Regions from separate parts of the Streptomyces sp. NPDC059524 genome, predicted to be linked through region 3. Evidence: riboswitches for the same ligand, from Rfam matches in the RefSeq annotation. Region 3 holds a riboswitch; each other region holds the start of a gene.

Region 1 (5,414 bases), on a different contig from region 3:
GCACCCCGACTACGTGAACACGATCGCGGACGGCGGCTACGCCCCGCGCCCCGAGTTCCGCCCCCTGACCCGGTTCGAGGGCAAGGGCCTGGACAAGAGCCACGTGGTGCACGACCTGCTGTTCACGCGCCGCTGAGCCCCGCCCCGGGGACGGGCCCCGTCGCGGCGCCCCGCATCCCTCGTTAGGGTCAATCCGTGGCCCCGTACCCCACCTATCCACCGCATCAGGACCACGCCCTCGGCACCCCGCCGAGCGGCGCGGTCCCGCATCCGCGCTGGTGGGAGCGGAAGGGCGTGCGGGCCACGGCGCTCGCCGCGCTGCTCGCGCTGTCCGGCGCGGTGATCCTGGCGCTGGTGCGGGAGCAGACCGGCACGGAGGGCTTCCTCGTCGGCCTCGGCCTGGCCGTGCTGCCGGTGCCGCTGCTGATATCCGCCTTCCGCTGGCTGGACCGGGTCCGGCCGGGCCCCTGGCGGAACACGGTGTTCGCGTTCGCGTGGGGCGCCTGCGCGGCGGCCCTCATCGCGATCGTGGCGAACAGCTTCGCCACCCGCTGGATAGCGACCGCGACTGCGGATCCGACCAGCGCCGACACCCTCGGCGCGACCGTCATAGCGCCCGTCGTCGAGGAGTCGGCGAAGGCGGCGGCGGTGCTGCTCGTCTTCCTGTTCCGCAGACGCGACTTCGCCGGGGTCGTCGACGGCATCGTCATCGCCGGGGTCACCGCGACCGGCTTCGCGTTCACCGAGAACATCCTCTATCTGGGCAACGCGTTCGGCACCGACCAGATCAGCGGCACAGGCCCAGGGCTCAGTTCGGTGACCGCCGCGACGTTCTTCGTCCGCGTCGTCATGTCGCCGTTCGCGCATCCGCTGTTCACGGTGCTGACCGGCATCGGCTTCGGCATCGCCGCCGTCACCGCCCCCGACCGCGGCCAGGTGCGCCGCGTGCTGCTGCCGCTCGCCGGACTCCTCACCGCGATGGGCATGCACGCCTTCTGGAACGGCTCGTCGAACTTCGGCGAGTACGGCTTCTTCGCCGTCTACGCCACGTTCATGGTGCCGGTGTTCGGGCTGCTCACCTGGCTCGCCGTGTTCCTGCGCCAGCGCGAGCTGCGCGCCGTCCGCGAGGAGCTGCCCGCCTATGTGGCCGCCGGCTGGCTCGCCCCGCCCGAACCCTTCGCGCTCGGCTCCCTCAAGGCCCGCCGCCTGGCCCGCGAGTACGCGGCGCACTTCGGCGGCAAGGAGGCCCTGACGGCGGTCACCGAGTACGAGGAGTACGCGACCTCGCTCGCCCTGCTGCGCCGGCGCGGCGCCCGCGGCCGGGCCGGCGCCGACTTCGTCGTACGGGAGCGGGAGCTGCTCGACGCGCTGTGGCGGCGGCAGGGCTACGCGCGGGCCGCCCTCGCCTACGCGGCCCGCGCCGTCGTGCCGGTGTGGCCGGTGTACGCGGGGCCGCCGGTGCAGGGCCCCCCGTACTACAACCCGTACCGGTACTAGGCCTGCCGGGCCTGCCCGCTGTCGGTCAGGCGGAGGCGCGGCCGAGGCGCTGGAGCTCGGACTCGGTGAGTTCGAGGTCCGCGACGGCGAGCAGCGCCGGGAGCTGCTCCACGGTGCGCGCCGAGGCGATCGGCGCGGTCACGGTGGGCTGCGCGGCGAGCCAGGCCAGGGCGACGGTGGCGACCTGCGCGTCGCGCTCCTTGGCGATCTCGTCGAGGGCCGTGAGGACGGCCTGCCCGCGCGCGGTCTCCAGGTGCCGGGCCGCGCCCTGCGCCCGCGCGCTGTCGACGGTGACGCCGGTGCGGTACTTGCCGGTGAGGAAGCCGGAGGCGAGCGCGTAGTACGGGACGGCGCCGAGGCCCGCGCGGGAGGCGACCTGCTCCAGTGCGCCCTCGTACGTGTCGCGCGAGACCAGGTTGTAGTGCGGCTGCAGGGCGACGTAGCGGGCGAGGCCCTCGCGGTCGGAGAGGTCCAGGGACTCCTGGAGGCGGGCCGGGGTGATGTTGGACGCCGCGATGTAGCGGACCTTGCCCGCCCGCACCAGCTCGTCGAGCGCGCCGATGATCTCCTCGACGGGCACGTCGGGCTGGTCGAAGTGCGTGTAGTACAGGTCGATGTGATCGGTGCCCAGGCGCTGCAGCGAGGCGTCGGCGGCGGCCTTGATGTTGTCCGCGGACAGGCCCTGGTACCGCGGGTGCTGGCTCACCTTCGTGGCGATGACGACGTCGTCGCGCCGGCCCCGCGCGGCCAGCCAGCGGCCGATCACGGTCTCGGACTCGCCGCCCTCGTTGCCCTCCACCCACGCCGAATAGGAGTCGGCGGTGTCGATGAAGTTGCCGCCGGCGGCGGTGTAGGCGTCGAGGACCGCGAAGGAGGCGGCCTCGTCCGCCGTCCAGCCGAAGACATTGCCACCGAGGGCGAGGGGGAAGACCTCGAGGTCCGAGGAGCCGAGTGAGCGCAGAGAAGTCATGAACCCTCTCAACGCCCGCACAGAATCCGGTATTCCGGCCGGTTCCGGCGGAGGTGGACCTCAGTCGGTCTGACGGGGTGTCGGCCGGCGGGCGCGCGCGGGCACGCGGAACCGGCAGCCCTGGCGTCGGGGGGTTGCCGCCAGGACCGCCGGGGATCGGGGAAGGTCAGAGACCGAGGCCCTTGTCGCGCAGCCAGGCGGCCGGGTCGACGCCCGTGGCCTGGCCGTCGGGGTGGACCTCGAGGTGGAGGTGGGCGCCCGTCACGTTGCCGGTCGCGCCGACGCGGCCGATGACGTCGCCGGTGCTGACCTTCTGGCCGACGCTGACGTTCATCGAGGACTGGTGGCAGAACCACAGCTCGGTGCCGTCGTCGAGGGTGAGGACGGTGCGGTAGCCGTAGGCACCGGCCCAGCCCGCCTCGGTGACGGTCCCGGAGTGGATCGCGTAGATCGGCGTACCGGTGGAGGCCGCGAAGTCGAGGCCCGTGTGGTAGCCGGAGGACCACATGGAGCCCGGCTGCCCGAAGGTGCCGGTGAGCGTGTACGAGGCGACGGGGAGCTTGTAGCTCTTGGCCAGCTTGGCGAGGCGCTCGGCCTCGGCCTTGCGCTTGGCCTCCTCCTCGGCCGCCTTCTTCTCGGCGGCGGCCTTGGCCTCGGCGGCCTTCTGCTGCTCGGCGGCCTCTTCGGCGGCCTTCTGCGCGGCGGCCTCCTCGGCGGCCTGGCGCTCGGCCTCCTCGGCGGCGGACTGCTGCGTCTCGGCCTGGGCCATGATGCGGGCCCGCAGGGCCTCGCCCGCGTCGGACTGTCCCTGCGCGCCGTCGGTCACCGTGGTGAGCGGGGCGGCCTGCGCGGCCGGCGAGCCGTCGGACGCGGAGTCGGCGGAGTCGTCCGAGCCGGATATGAGCGCGCCCACGCCCGGCAGGGACTTGGCCTCGGGCAGCGAGTCCTTGACCGCGGAAAGGTCGGGCATGGAGAGCGAGACCGCGGGCTTGCCGCCCTGCGCGGTGGCGATGCCGCCGGCGCCGACGGCGGCGATCACGCCGACGCCGAGAACCGTGGAGCTGCGCGCGAGTCCGCCGCGCTGGCGGGCCACGCGGTGCCGGCCGCGGACCGGTCGGACGGACTCCTCGGTGGGGTTCCACTCCTCCCAGTTCTCTCGCTCGACGCCGAAGTCGTCAGACGCTTCGGCGGAGCCGTAGGAGAACTCGGGGGCAGGCCGGTTCGACGCCACGGGGGCGCTCTCCTTTCCTTCCTTCTCGCCTACCGGGTTAGCTGACGGGTTCGGAGCAGGAAGGTCTCCTACGGGCGTAGACGGACGCACATGCGTCGCTACGGTCCGATTCACCCCAAGTTGGTGGTTCCCCGGCTCCCTTTCGGGATTAAGCGCGTGCGCGCGGAGCCGACTCTTGTGACGGCTGGGACGACCGCGCTGCGTTATCGAACGTTAATAGACAGCCGACACGATTTCCAAGCCGTTCCCACTGATCGTTCACGTCTTTGGCCTGGACTTATCAGGGCACGAGCGGGCGGAATCGGGCGAGTTGACCCCGAGTCGGAGGACACGGATCCGCCACGACTTTCTGACGCTGTATCAATTGTTATGCGCAGGGGTGCCGTTCGATCACCCCCCGTGATGTCGATCAAGGACGTCGCACGGCGAGCAGCGCCATGTCGTCCCGCGCGCCCCCGCCGGTGTGCTCCCGGACCTCCTCGGCGACCTCCGCGAGCAGTTCCTCGGGTCCGCTGAACCTCCGCCCCGACAGCCGGTCCGCCGGGTCGTAGAAGACGCCGTGCGCGTCGCGCGCCTCGGACAGGCCGTCGGTGTAGAGCAGCAGCGTGGCGCCGGCGGGGAACGCCTCCTCGGTGGCCCGGTCCGGCCAGCTGCCCAGCGCGCTCAGACCGAGCGGCAGCGCGGCCTCGCCCGGACCGAGCATCCGCAGCGTGCCGTCGCCGTGCAGCAGGAGCGGCTCCGGGTGCCCGCGGTTGAGCACCCGCACCAGGCCCGCCCCGTACGGGAACTCGGCGAGCACCGCCGTCGTGAAGCCCTCGAAGTCGTCGACGCCGCTGCGCCGGGTGCCCTCGCGGGCCAGCGCCCGCTCCAGGCGCCGGGCCACGTTCTCCAGGCTGCCCTCCTGCTCGGCGGCCTCGCGGAACGCGCCGATGACGACGGCCACCGCCGACACCGCGCCCATGCCCTTGCCCCGCACGTCGCCGACGACGACGCGCACGCCGTGCGGGGTGTCCTGCACCGCGTAGAGGTCGCCGCCGATGAACGCGCCCGCCTGCGCGGCCTCGTAGCGCACGGCGACGTCCAGGCCGCCGGTCCGGCCGGGCGGGGCCGGCAGGACGGCGCGCTGGGCCGCCTCCGCGATGTGCCGGGCGGAGGCGAGCTGTTCGCTGCTGTGCCGCACGATCCGGTTGATGAAGCAGGCGAGCAGGCAGACGGTGGCCACCGTGACCATCTCGGTCACGATGTCGGAGCCGAAGTCGTTCGTGAAGCGCAGATGGACGGCGACGATCGCCGCGATCGAGGCGACACCGGCGAGGATCGTGGCGCGCATCGAGAAGAAGGGGGCCGCCACCAGGGGTGCGGCACTGAACAGAGGGGAACCGGCGAAGCCCGCCGGGGTGCTGTACTCGTAGGCGGCGCCGCCGATGACGAGGAGCGCCGGCAGCAGTCGCAGGACGGTGCGCAGACCACGGTTGCCCGGTGCGTGTGCGTGCCGACCCCGTCGCTGCCCCACCGCTTCGTCTCCTGCCGCTTGCGCGCCCGAATGTCCGGCGTCTCCCCAAGGTTTCCCGGGGCGGGCCACGGCGGCGAGCAGTACTGGGCCGTCCGGGTTCAGCGAAAGGGCGCGCTTTCTGGCGAACAAAAAGAGCGAGGGCCGCAACTAGGTAATGTTCCGGCGCACGCGGGGTCTTTCGGGGGCCGGTATAGTAACATCGT
Region 2 (5,414 bases), on a different contig from region 3:
CGAGCGGGCCGAGGGAGCGCACTTCTGGGACGCCGAGGGCCACGACTACCTGGACATGCTCGCCGGGTTCGGCGTCATGGGCCTCGGCCGCCACCACCCCGTGGTGCGCAAGGCGCTGCACGACGTGCTCGACGCCTCGCTCGCCGACCTCACCCGGTTCGACTGCCAGCCGCTGCCGGGGCTGCTGGCCGAGAAGCTGATCGCGCACAGCCCGCACCTGGACCGGGTGTTCTTCGGCAACAGCGGCACCGAGGCCGTCGAGACCGCCCTGAAGTTCGCCCGGTACGCGACCGGCAAGCCGCGCGTCCTGTACTGCGCGCACGCCTTCCACGGCCTGACGACGGGCTCCCTCTCGGTCAACGGGGAGGACGGCTTCCGCGACGGCTTCGCCCCGCTGCTGCCCGACACCGCCGTCCCGCTCGGCGATCTCGACGCCCTGGCCCGGGAGTTGAAGCAGGGGGACGTCGCCGCCCTCATCGTCGAGCCGATCCAGGGCAAGGGCGTGCACGAGGCGCCGCCCGGCTATCTGCGCGCCGCCCAGGAACTGCTGCACAAGCACAAGGCGCTGCTCATCGCCGACGAGGTGCAGACCGGCCTCGGCCGCACCGGCGACTTCTACGCGTACCAGCACGAGGACGGGGTCGAGCCGGACCTGGTGTGCGTCGCGAAGGCGCTGTCGGGCGGCTATGTGCCGGTCGGCGCGACGCTGGGCAAGGACTGGATCTTCAAGAAGGTCTACTCGTCCATGGACCGGGTCCTCGTCCACTCGGCGAGCTTCGGCTCCAACGCGCAGGCGATGGCCGCCGGGCTCGCCGTCCTGTCCGTCATGGAGGACGACCAGATCGTCGCGAACGCCCGCGCCATGGGCGGCCTGCTGTCCTCCCGGCTGGCCGCGCTGACCGACCGCTACGAGCTGCTCAGCGACGTGCGCGGGCGCGGCCTGATGATCGGCATCGAGTTCGGCCGGCCCAAGTCCCTGAAGCTGCGCAGCCGCTGGACCATGCTGCAGGCCGCCCGCAAGGGCCTGTTCGCGCAGATGGTCGTGGTGCCGCTGCTCCAGAAGCACCGGATCCTCACCCAGGTCTCCGGGGACCATCTGGAGGTCATCAAGCTGATCCCGCCGTTGGTCGTCGACGAGGCGGACGTCGAGCGGTTCGTCGAGGCGTTCACCGCCGTCATGGACGACGCGCACAGCGGGGGCGGGCTGATGTGGGACTTCAGCAAGACCCTGATCAAGCAGGCGGTGGCCAATCGGTGACCGGAGGCGGGTGACCGGGAGCAGGGACCGGCAGGGAGCGACGGGCGGCCGGTGACCGGAAACCGCGGGAAATTTTGCCTCTGAGGCAAGCAATTTGCCGGAGAGGCAGGCTTCTGGCTGAATCGTCAGCATGAGCCCTGCCTCCCCGGAGGGTACTCCGGAACCGCCGGAGCTGCCCGCCGTCGCACCCCAGTTGCGTGCCCTGCGCCGCCGCGCCTCCCTCACCCTGGAGGCCGCCGCCGGCTCCGCCGGTCTGTCCCCGGCCCATCTGTCCCGCCTGGAGACCGGGCAGCGCCAGCCCTCGCTGCCGATGCTGCTCGGACTCGCCCGGATCTACGGCACCACGGTCTCCGAGCTGCTCGGTGAGACCCCGGCCGACCGCGACGCCGTCGTCCGGTCCGCCGCCATGGAGCCCACCGAGGCCGGCGGCTGGACCTACTTCCAGGCCGGTTCCCCCGGCCGCGCCATGCAGTCGCTGCGCGTCCACGTCCCGTACGGGACCCAGGGCGACATCGTGCGGGTGCACCCGGGGGAGGAGTGGCTGTACGTCCTGGAGGGGCGGCTCAAGCTGCGCCTCGGCGACACCTCGTACCGCCTGGAGCCGGGCGACAGTGCCCACTTCGACTCGCTCACCCCGCACCGCATCGCCGCGGCGGACCGGTCCGGGGCTGAGCTGCTCTTCGTCCACACCCTGCTGCAGAGTCCGACCGCCGCCCTGTGCCTCGGCCCGGCGTCGGCTCCGATCCGAGAGGTCTGAGAGGCCCGACATGAGTGACGCGACCGAGCCCACCGACGCCCCCAAGCCCGCCGCCCGCAACATCGAGGACAAGATGCCGCGCGGCATCCTGGTGCGCGTCCTCCTCTACGTCTTCGCGGGGCACGCCTTCGCCGGGTTCATCTACCTGCTCTTCACCCTGGGCGCGAACCGGTAGCCGCAGCCGTCAGACGAGCAGGCGCTCGCGCAGCCGGTCCCGGTCGGCCGCGGTGAGCCCGAGACCCTCCGCGAAGTAGCGCTCCGTGCCGCCCCAGTGCTGCTCGATGGTCTCGAAGGCGGCGCGCAGGTACTCGGCGCGCGCGTCGAACAGCGGGCTGAGCAGCTCCATGACCTCGGGGGAGTAGGCGTCCGGGGACGTGGAGCTGCGGTGCACCTTGTAGCGGCGGTGCTTCGCGTTCGACTCCAGGTAGTCCGCCTCGATGGCCTCGCGCTCGACGCCGACCGCGAGCAGTGTCACGGCGATCGACAGACCGGCCCGGTCCTTGCCCGCCGCACAGTGCATCAGCGCGGGCACGCTGTCCTCGGCGACGGCGCGCAGCACCCGGCCGTGCTCGGCCGTGCGGTCCGTGATGATCGACCGGTACGAGTTGATCATGCGGTCCGCGGCGCGGCCCCCGGAGAGGAGCGACCGGAGCTGGTCCATGTCGCCGTCGCGGACCATCTTCCAGAACTCGGAGCCGTCCGCCGGGTCGGACAGCGGCAGGTTCACATTGCGCACGCCGGGCAGCGCGACGTCCGCGCCCTCCAGCTTCTGGTCCGCCGCGTTGCGGAAGTCGAAGATCGTGTGCAGGCCGAGCCCGGAGAGGAACGCCGCGTCCTCGGCCGTGGCGTGGGCGAGGTGTCCGCTGCGGAAAAGCACGCCGGGGCGCACGCGCCGGCCGTCCACGGTGGGGAGGCCGCCCACGTCGCGGAAGTTGCGCACTCCGGTCAGCTCGGGCTCGGTGGACGGGGCGTGCTGCGTCACGGGTGCTCCTCCCGGTCGGGTCACCGGCGCTGCTCGCCGGCGGGCGCGCTCCCGACGATACGACATGGATTTAGAGGGCAACCATGTGTCCGTTTTGGCCTATACGTCATTAACTGTCCGCAGATTTGCGGACGTTGTCGCCCGTCGCGTGAGCAGCGTCATATCCGTGACGGTCCGTGGCGGATCTTCCGGACGGCTTTCCCGGGAATTCCTTAGGGTAAGGCGCCGGTAAAGCGGGCGGGATAGACGCAGGGTGACGCAGGAAAGGCGTGAACGATCAAGAAAAGGCAGGTCAGAGGGAATTCGGAACTTGTCGCTTCGTTTCCTGCTGCCCTACGGTCACGTCTCATTCCGGTCGGAACGCCTAGTCCTGCCGCCGCCCGGATTCCTCACTACGACCCGTGACGGCAGGAGCGGGGGACCCACAGGCAAGAACGCCGCCCGGGAATTCCCCACAGCGGCTCGGGGTGAAGTCGTGTCCCTGTCAGGAATGGCAAGGGTGCGGCCGGACATCTCCCGTCCGAACCCGACAGCTCACCTCGCAGGCGACGGAGAGGAATCTCGTCATGCCCGCACAGGGTAAGCACCGCCGCCCGAAGTCCTTCCGTCTCGGCCGCGCCGCCGCCGTCGCCACCGTCGGTGGTGCCGCGCTCGCGCTGCCGCTGATCGGCGCCACCGGTGCGCAGGCCGCCACCGCCCAGACCTACACGGTCAAGGCCGGCGACACGCTCTCCAAGATCGCCAAGGCGGAGAACGTCGAGGGCGGCTGGAAGAAGCTCTACGCGGACAACAAGTCCGTGATCGGCTCCGACGCCGGCCTGATCAAGCCCGGCGAGAAGCTCACCCTCGGCGGCGCCGCGAAGACCACGGCCACCCAGGCGAGCACCTCCACCGCCGCCTACGTGAAGCCGGTCGACGCCACCGAGGGCACGCCGTACCACCAGAACGGCAGCATGTGGTCCAGCGGCTACCACACCGGCACCGACTTCGTCGTGCCCACCGGCACCCCGATCAAGGCCATCGCCGCGGGCACCGTCGTCTCCGCCGGCAACGGCGGCGCGTACGGCAACCAGGTCGTCATCCAGCACGCCGACGGCCACTACTCGCAGTACGCCCACCTGTCGCAGCTCGGCGTCTCGGCCGGCCAGGCCGTCTCCGCCGGCACGCAGATCGGCCTCTCCGGCGCGACCGGCAACGTGACCGGCCCGCACCTGCACTTCGAGATCCGCACCACCCCGAACTACGGCTCGGACGTCGACCCGGTCGCGTACCTGCGCGCGCACGGCGTCTCCATCTGACCCACGCGCATGATCCACACTCGGCGCCCGGATATTCCCCGGGCGCCGAGTGCTGTATCTCACCACTCGTCAACCCCTGGCTACGGTCGCGTAGGTCACAGGTCAGGGTGAAGGATGTGTGGTCGTGGCAAACGAATCGAGATCACTCAGCGGCGGCACGATTCGGTCCTATGCGGCGGTGGGGGACAGCTTCACCGAAGGCGTCGGGGACCCCGGGCCCGACGGCAGCTTCGTGGGCTGGGCCGACCGGCTCGCCGTCCTCCTCGACGACCGGGTCCCCGAGGACACGTTCCAGTACGCGAACCTGGCCGTGCGCGGCAAGCTCATCGACCAGATCGTCGAGCACCAGCTCCCCAAGGCCCTGGAGCTCGCCCCCGACCTGGTGAGCCTGGTCGCCGGCGGCAACGACATCATCCGTCCCGGCACCGACCCGGACGACGTGGCCGAGCGCTTCGAGAAGGCCGTGGCCCGGCTTTCCGAGGCCGCCGGGACCGTCCTCGTCGCCACCGGCTTCGACACCCGCGACGTGGCCGTCCTCAAGCATCTGCGCGGCAAGATCGCCACGTACAACATGCACGTGCGCGCCATCGCCGACCGGTACGGCTGCCCGGTGCTCGACCTGTGGTCCCTGCGCTCCGTGCAGGACCGCCGGGCCTGGGACGACGACCGGCTGCACCTCTCGCCCGAGGGGCACACCCGCGTCGCCCTGCGCGCCGGGCAGGTCCTCGGCGTGGACGTGCCCGCCGACCCCGAGCAGGCCTGGCCCCCGCTGCCGCCCCGCGGCACCTTCGAGGTGCGGCGCGACGACATCCACTGGGCCCGCGAGTTCCTCGTGCCCTGGATCGGCCGCCGTCTGCGCGGCGAGTCCTCCGGCGATCGCGTCGAGGCCAAGGGCATCCTCGACCCGCACGCCATCAAGGCCCACCTGGAGTCGGCTTCCTGACCCTGCGAGGTCCCGGACCTCTGCCGGCCGGGTCAGCGCGCCCGGCGTCGCGCCGCGACGGCGAGCAGCACGACGGGTGCCATGGCGACCAGCCGGCAGAGGTCCGAGACGAACCACGGTGCGCCGAGGGCTCGGGGGAGCCAGAGCAGGAAGAAAGCCCAGCCGAGCATGAACGG
Region 3 (5,414 bases):
CACCGTCGACAGCACGTCCTGCCCGAGCAGGTGGAGGCCGATCGAGACGATGCCGGTGGCCATGACGGCGGCGCCGGCGGCCGGCGGGATCGTCGCCCAGGGTGAGGCGGGTGCGGTGTCGGGGGTCCCGGGCACGTCCGGGCGGTCGCGGTCCACCGCCCGAACGTAACCGCGAGCGGCGTCAGGCGGGGCGCACCACGCTGTGGATCGACGCGGTGCCGTCGTAGTAGATCGACTCCTCGCGCACGTACGCGCCCGGCTTCGGGGCGTGGATCATGATGCCGTCGCCCTTGTAGATGCCGACGTGACTGATGTCGTCGTAGAAGAAGACCAGGTCACCGGGCTGGATGTCGGACAGCGGGACCGTCGTGCCGAACTCCACCTGGTCCCACGTGGTGCGCGGCAGCGTGACACCGGCCGCCTTCCAGGCCGCCCCGGTCAGCCCCGAGCAGTCGTACGAGTCCGGGCCCGTCGCGCCCCACACGTACGGCTTGCCCTCCTGGGCCTTGGCGAAGGCGAGGGCCTTCGCGGCCTTCGTGGCGTACGAGGTGTCCGTCGAGCCCGAGTCGGAACCGGAGCCCGTGCCCGGGTCCGTCGTGCCGGAACCGGTGCCCGAGCCCTCCTCCTGGCGGGCGGCTTCCTCGGCCTTCCGCTTGGCCTCTTCCTCGGCCTTCTGCTTCGCGGCGAGCTCGGCGGCCTTCTTGCGGGCCGCCTCCTGCTTCTGCCGCTCGATCGCGGCCAGCCGCGCCTTCTCCTCGGCCGTCAGCTCCGACAGCAGCTTCCGGGCGTCGGCGAGCTTCGACTGGACGGTCTGCTTGGACGTCTTCAGCTCGGTCTGCGACGTCGTCAGCTGCTTCAGGCTCTCCTGCGCCTCGGTGCGCTTCTTCGCCGTCTCGCGCTGCTGCACCTGGTAGTCGTCGACCGCCTTCTTCTGGCGGGAGGTCAGCCGGCTCATCAGCTGGTCCTGGGCGAAGTAGTCCTCGGGGTTCTCCGCGAGGAACATCGTCGCCGTGTCGCTCACCCCGCCCGTGCGGTACTGCGCGGCGGCGAACCGGCCGAGCTCCTCGCGGGCCGTGTTCATCTTCTCCGTGCGCTGCGCGATGTCGTCGAGGAGATGATCGACCTGCTTCTTCTTGCCGGTGGTCCGCTCCTGGGCCGCGTTGTACTTCTGCGTGGCCACCTCGGCCTGGCGGTAGAGCGTGTCGACCTTCTTCTGCACCTCTTCGAGGCTCGGCTTCGCGGGCTGGGCCGGCGCGGCCTGGGCCGTCTGCGAGAGCAGCGCGACGGAGGTGAGGGCGGCGGTCGTGATGCCGACCGCGGGGGTCGTACGGGTGCCGCCGGTCATCCGGGAGCGGGTACGCGGCTTGCGGTGCGACGCCAAGGCAGGCGACTCCTTCCGTAATCCGCCTACCGGGTTAGCTGTCGGGTTCGGGCTCGTACACCGTCGCTTCGGTGCGCGGTGGTGCACGTCGTACGGAAGGCTGCCCTACGGCCAACCATCCGGCGCCGCCGGACTGTTGACCGATTCACCCCAAGGTCGGTGGGTCCCCGGTTCCCTGCCTCTCGGCGTACGGAACTCGGCGGGGGCTGCCCGCTCGCCGCGTTGTTCGCGGGCGGGGGGACGGGCTGCCCGCGCAGCACCGTAGCCAACTCGTGTTGCTGCTGTGAAGGTTGATGTTCGATATGCCCGATACATTTTCGTGACCATTTCCATGATCTCTACGCCGCGGGCCCCGAACGGCCTTTGCTGTCGCGCTGGGTTACCGGGCCGTCGCAAAGGGTGGTGCGAGGGGTGTCACCGTGAATGCGAGGAGCGTCTCCGTGAAGGTGACGGCGGGCTGTCGGTGGGGCGGCCTAGACTCGGAGAGCGATGAGCAGCCTCTTTGACGACAGCTTCCTGGCCGGCCTCCAGTCCCCTGCGGAGGAGCCCCCGCCGCCGCCCGAGGACCCCGAGCACGACGGGGCCCCCGAGCCGCTTCCGGACGACCTGTTCGGGGGGAAGTTCGACGCGCCCGTGGACCGGGACACGCACTACCGCGACGGGGCGCCCCGCCCGGCCCTGGACCCGGAGGCCCTCCTGGAGGGGCTGAACGAGAACCAGCGGGCGGCCGTGGTGCACGGCGGCTCCCCCCTGCTCATCGTCGCGGGCGCCGGCTCCGGCAAGACCCGCGTCCTCACGCACCGCATCGCGTACCTGCTCGCCCAGCGCGGCGTGCACCCCGGCCAGATCCTCGCGATCACGTTCACGAACAAGGCCGCGGGCGAGATGAAGGAGCGCGTCGAGGCCCTGGTGGGCCCGCGGGCGAACGCGATGTGGGTCTCCACCTTCCACAGCGCCTGCGTCCGCATCCTGCGCCGCGAGTCCAAGCGGCTGGGCTTCACGTCCTCCTTCTCGATCTACGACGCGGCCGACAGCAAGCGGCTCATGGCCCTGGTCTGCCGCGACCTGGACCTCGACCCGAAGAAGTTCCCGCCGAAGTCCTTCAGCGCCAAGATCAGCAACCTGAAGAACGAGCTGATCGACGAGGAGGACTTCGCCGCCCAGGCCGCCGACGGCTTCGAGAAGACCCTCGCCCAGGCCTACGCGATGTACCAGTCCCGCCTCCGCGAGGCGAACGCGCTGGACTTCGACGACCTGATCATGACGACGGTCAACCTGCTGCGCGCCTTCCCCGACGTCGCCGAGCACTACCACCGCCGCTTCCGGCACGTCCTGGTCGACGAGTACCAGGACACGAACCACGCGCAGTACGCCCTGGTCCGTGAGCTGGTCGGCACCGCCGCCGCCCACGACGCGGAGGTGGAGGCGGGCGTGGACGCGCCGCCGAGCGCGGACGACCCCGGCCCGGCCGAGCTGTGCGTCGTGGGTGACGCCGACCAGTCGATCTACGCCTTCCGCGGCGCCACGATCCGCAACATCCTCCAGTTCGAGGAGGACTACCCGGACGCGACGACGATCCTCCTGGAGCAGAACTACCGCTCCACCCAGACGATCCTCTCCGCGGCCAACGCGGTCATCGAGCGCAACGAGTCCCGCAGGCCCAAGAACCTGTGGACGAACGCGGGCGCGGGCGCCCAGATCACCGGCTACGTCGCGGACACCGAGCACGACGAGGCCCAGTTCGTCGCCGACGAGATCGACCGGCTGACCGACGCGGGCGACGCGAAGGCCGGCGACGTCGCCGTCTTCTACCGGACGAACGCGCAGTCCCGTGTCTTCGAAGAGGTCTTCATCCGCGTCGGCCTCCCGTACAAGGTCGTCGGCGGCGTCCGCTTCTACGAGCGCAAGGAGGTCCGGGACGTCCTCGCGTACCTGCGGGTGCTCGCCAACCCGGAGGACTCCGTCCCGCTGCGCCGGATCCTGAACGTGCCGAAGCGCGGCATCGGCGACCGCGCCGAAGCCATGATCGACGCCCTCTCCCAGCGCGAGAAGATCTCCTTCCCGCAGGCCCTGCGCCGGGTCGACGAGGCGTACGGGATGGCGTCCCGCTCGACGAACGCGGTGAAGCGGTTCAACACGCTGATGGAGGACCTGCGCACGATCGTCGAGTCCGGCGCCGGCCCGGCGACGGTCCTCGAAGCCGTCCTGGAGCGCACCGGATACCTCGCCGAGCTCCAGGCCTCCACCGACCCGCAGGACGAGACCCGCATCGAGAACCTGCAGGAACTCGCGGCCGTGGCCCTGGAGTTCGAGCAGGAGAACGCGGCCGCGGAGGAGGGCGCGCAGACCGAGGCCTCCGGCGGCACGCTCTCGGACTTCCTGGAGCGGGTCGCGCTCGTCGCCGACTCCGACCAGATCCCCGACGAGGACGACGACGGCAGCGGCGTCATCACACTGATGACCCTGCACACCGCGAAGGGCCTCGAGTTCCCCACGGTCTTCCTGACCGGCCTGGAGGACGGCGTCTTCCCGCACATGCGCTCCCTCGGCCAGACCAAGGAGCTGGAGGAGGAGCGCCGGCTCGCCTACGTCGGCATCACGCGCGCCCGCGAGCGGCTCTATCTGACCCGCTCCTCGATGCGCAGCGCCTGGGGCCAGCCCTCGTACAACCCGCCGTCGCGGTTCCTGGAGGAGATCCCGGCCGCGCACCTGGACTGGAAGCGCACGGGTCCGGCGACGCCTTCGGCGACGGCCGGCCGCGGTGGCTTCGGCGGCTCCGGCGGCGGCTTCGGCAAGAGCGGTGTCGCGGCCTCGCTGTCGTCGACCCTGTCGTCGCGCTCGCGCACGACGCCCGCGTTCGCCACGAGCCGGGGGCGGGCGGGCGACAAGCCGGTCGTGGCCCTCGCGGTCGGCGACCGCGTCACGCACGACCAGTTCGGCCTGGGCACGGTCGTGGGGGTCAACGGGCAGGGCGACAAGGCGGAGGCGACGATCGACTTCGGCGACCCGAAGCCGAAGCGGCTGCTGCTGCGCTACGCGCCGGTCGAGAAGCTGTAACCCGGCAGGGCGGGGCCGGACGGGGCCGTCAGGTCGGGTCGAGGCCGTGGCTGCGCAGCCACGGCAGCGGGTCGACCGCGGCGCCGCCACCGGGGTGCACCTCGAAGTGCAGGTGCGGGCCGGTCGAGTTGCCGGAGTCGCCGGACGTCGCGATGACGTCACCCGCCTTCACGGGCCCGCTCAGCACCGTGTGCCGGGACAGGTGGCAGTACCAGGTCTCGGTGCCGTCCTTGGCGGTGACGATCGCCATGTTCCCGTACGCGCTGTTCCACTGGGTGCGGACGGTGCCGTCGGTCGCCGCCATCACGGGGACGTACGAGACGGGGAAGTCGATGCCGGTGTGCGAGGACATCCAGTTGATGCCGGCCTGGCCGAAATAGGCGGACAGTCCGCGGGCCGAGACCGGCAGGGCGAACTTGGGGCGGGCCGCCTCCTTGCGGGCGGCCTCCTCGGCGGCCTTCTTGCGGTCCGCCTCCTGCTTCGCCTTCAGGTCGATGCGCTCCTGCGTGCGGCTCGCCCGGTCGGCGAAGTCGCCCGCGTCCGCGGAGAGTCCGCGCAGCTGGGTGTCCAGCTTGTTGTTCGCCACCGAGGGCTTCACGGTCTTGACGTCGGGCGCCGCGGCGGCCTTCGTCTCCTTGGGCTCCTCGCCGCCGAGACCGCCGACGGACGCGGCCGCGACCCCCGCCACACCGATCGCGCAGACCGAGGGCACGGCGACGGTCAGCAGGGCGGAACGCTTGGCGGGCGTACGGCGACGGGCCGCCGCGCGGCCGCGCGGGGCGCTCCGCGGCGCCGCGGCCCGGGCCAACTCCGGCTCCCAGGGGTTCGGTTGCTCCTCGCCGCCCGCGGTGTCCCCGGCGTCCGTCGCGTCGTCCTGCTCCGCGTCGGCGGGGGCGGGAGCGGGGGAGGTGGCCAGGCTGTCGGCCGCGTCGTAGGCGTCCTCGGGCACGTACTGGTCCGGTACGTGGGCGTGGAG

The links. A riboswitch is a leader RNA that binds a small molecule or an ion and turns the genes downstream of it on or off. The one in region 3 is predicted to bind cyclic di-AMP.
Region 1: another riboswitch for cyclic di-AMP. It lies ahead of ACFW9D_RS07430 (M23 family metallopeptidase); the one in region 3 lies ahead of ACFW9D_RS29105 (C40 family peptidase).
Region 2: another riboswitch for cyclic di-AMP. It lies ahead of ACFW9D_RS13245 (LysM peptidoglycan-binding domain-containing M23 family metallopeptidase); the one in region 3 lies ahead of ACFW9D_RS29105 (C40 family peptidase).

Annotation. Positions count from the first base shown of each region.
Region 1 is NZ_JBHYTK010000016.1:53,789-59,202, reverse strand. Features, by position in the region: gene trmB (tRNA (guanosine(46)-N7)-methyltransferase TrmB) at 1-136, shown strand, start outside; gene ACFW9D_RS07440 (PrsW family intramembrane metalloprotease) at 196-1,497, shown strand; gene ACFW9D_RS07435 (aldo/keto reductase) at 1,523-2,467, opposite strand; gene ACFW9D_RS07430 (M23 family metallopeptidase) at 2,634-3,698, opposite strand; cyclic di-AMP (ydaO/yuaA leader) riboswitch at 3,710-3,863, opposite strand; gene ACFW9D_RS07425 (PP2C family protein-serine/threonine phosphatase) at 4,108-5,211, opposite strand.
Region 2 is NZ_JBHYTK010000036.1:7,721-13,134, reverse strand. Features, by position in the region: gene ACFW9D_RS13265 (aspartate aminotransferase family protein) at 1-1,258, shown strand, start outside; gene ACFW9D_RS13260 (helix-turn-helix domain-containing protein) at 1,389-2,015, shown strand; gene ACFW9D_RS13255 (DUF6126 family protein) at 2,026-2,190, shown strand; gene ACFW9D_RS13250 (tyrosine-protein phosphatase) at 2,200-2,997, opposite strand; cyclic di-AMP (ydaO/yuaA leader) riboswitch at 3,378-3,558, shown strand; gene ACFW9D_RS13245 (LysM peptidoglycan-binding domain-containing M23 family metallopeptidase) at 3,564-4,295, shown strand; gene ACFW9D_RS13240 (SGNH/GDSL hydrolase family protein) at 4,420-5,238, shown strand; gene ACFW9D_RS13235 (hypothetical protein) at 5,271-5,414, opposite strand, start outside.
Region 3 is NZ_JBHYTK010000131.1:16,490-21,903, reverse strand. Features, by position in the region: gene ACFW9D_RS29110 (tellurite resistance/C4-dicarboxylate transporter family protein) at 1-156, opposite strand, end outside; gene ACFW9D_RS29105 (C40 family peptidase) at 182-1,381, opposite strand; cyclic di-AMP (ydaO/yuaA leader) riboswitch at 1,389-1,593, opposite strand; gene pcrA (DNA helicase PcrA) at 1,871-4,438, shown strand; gene ACFW9D_RS29095 (peptidoglycan DD-metalloendopeptidase family protein) at 4,467-5,414, opposite strand, start outside.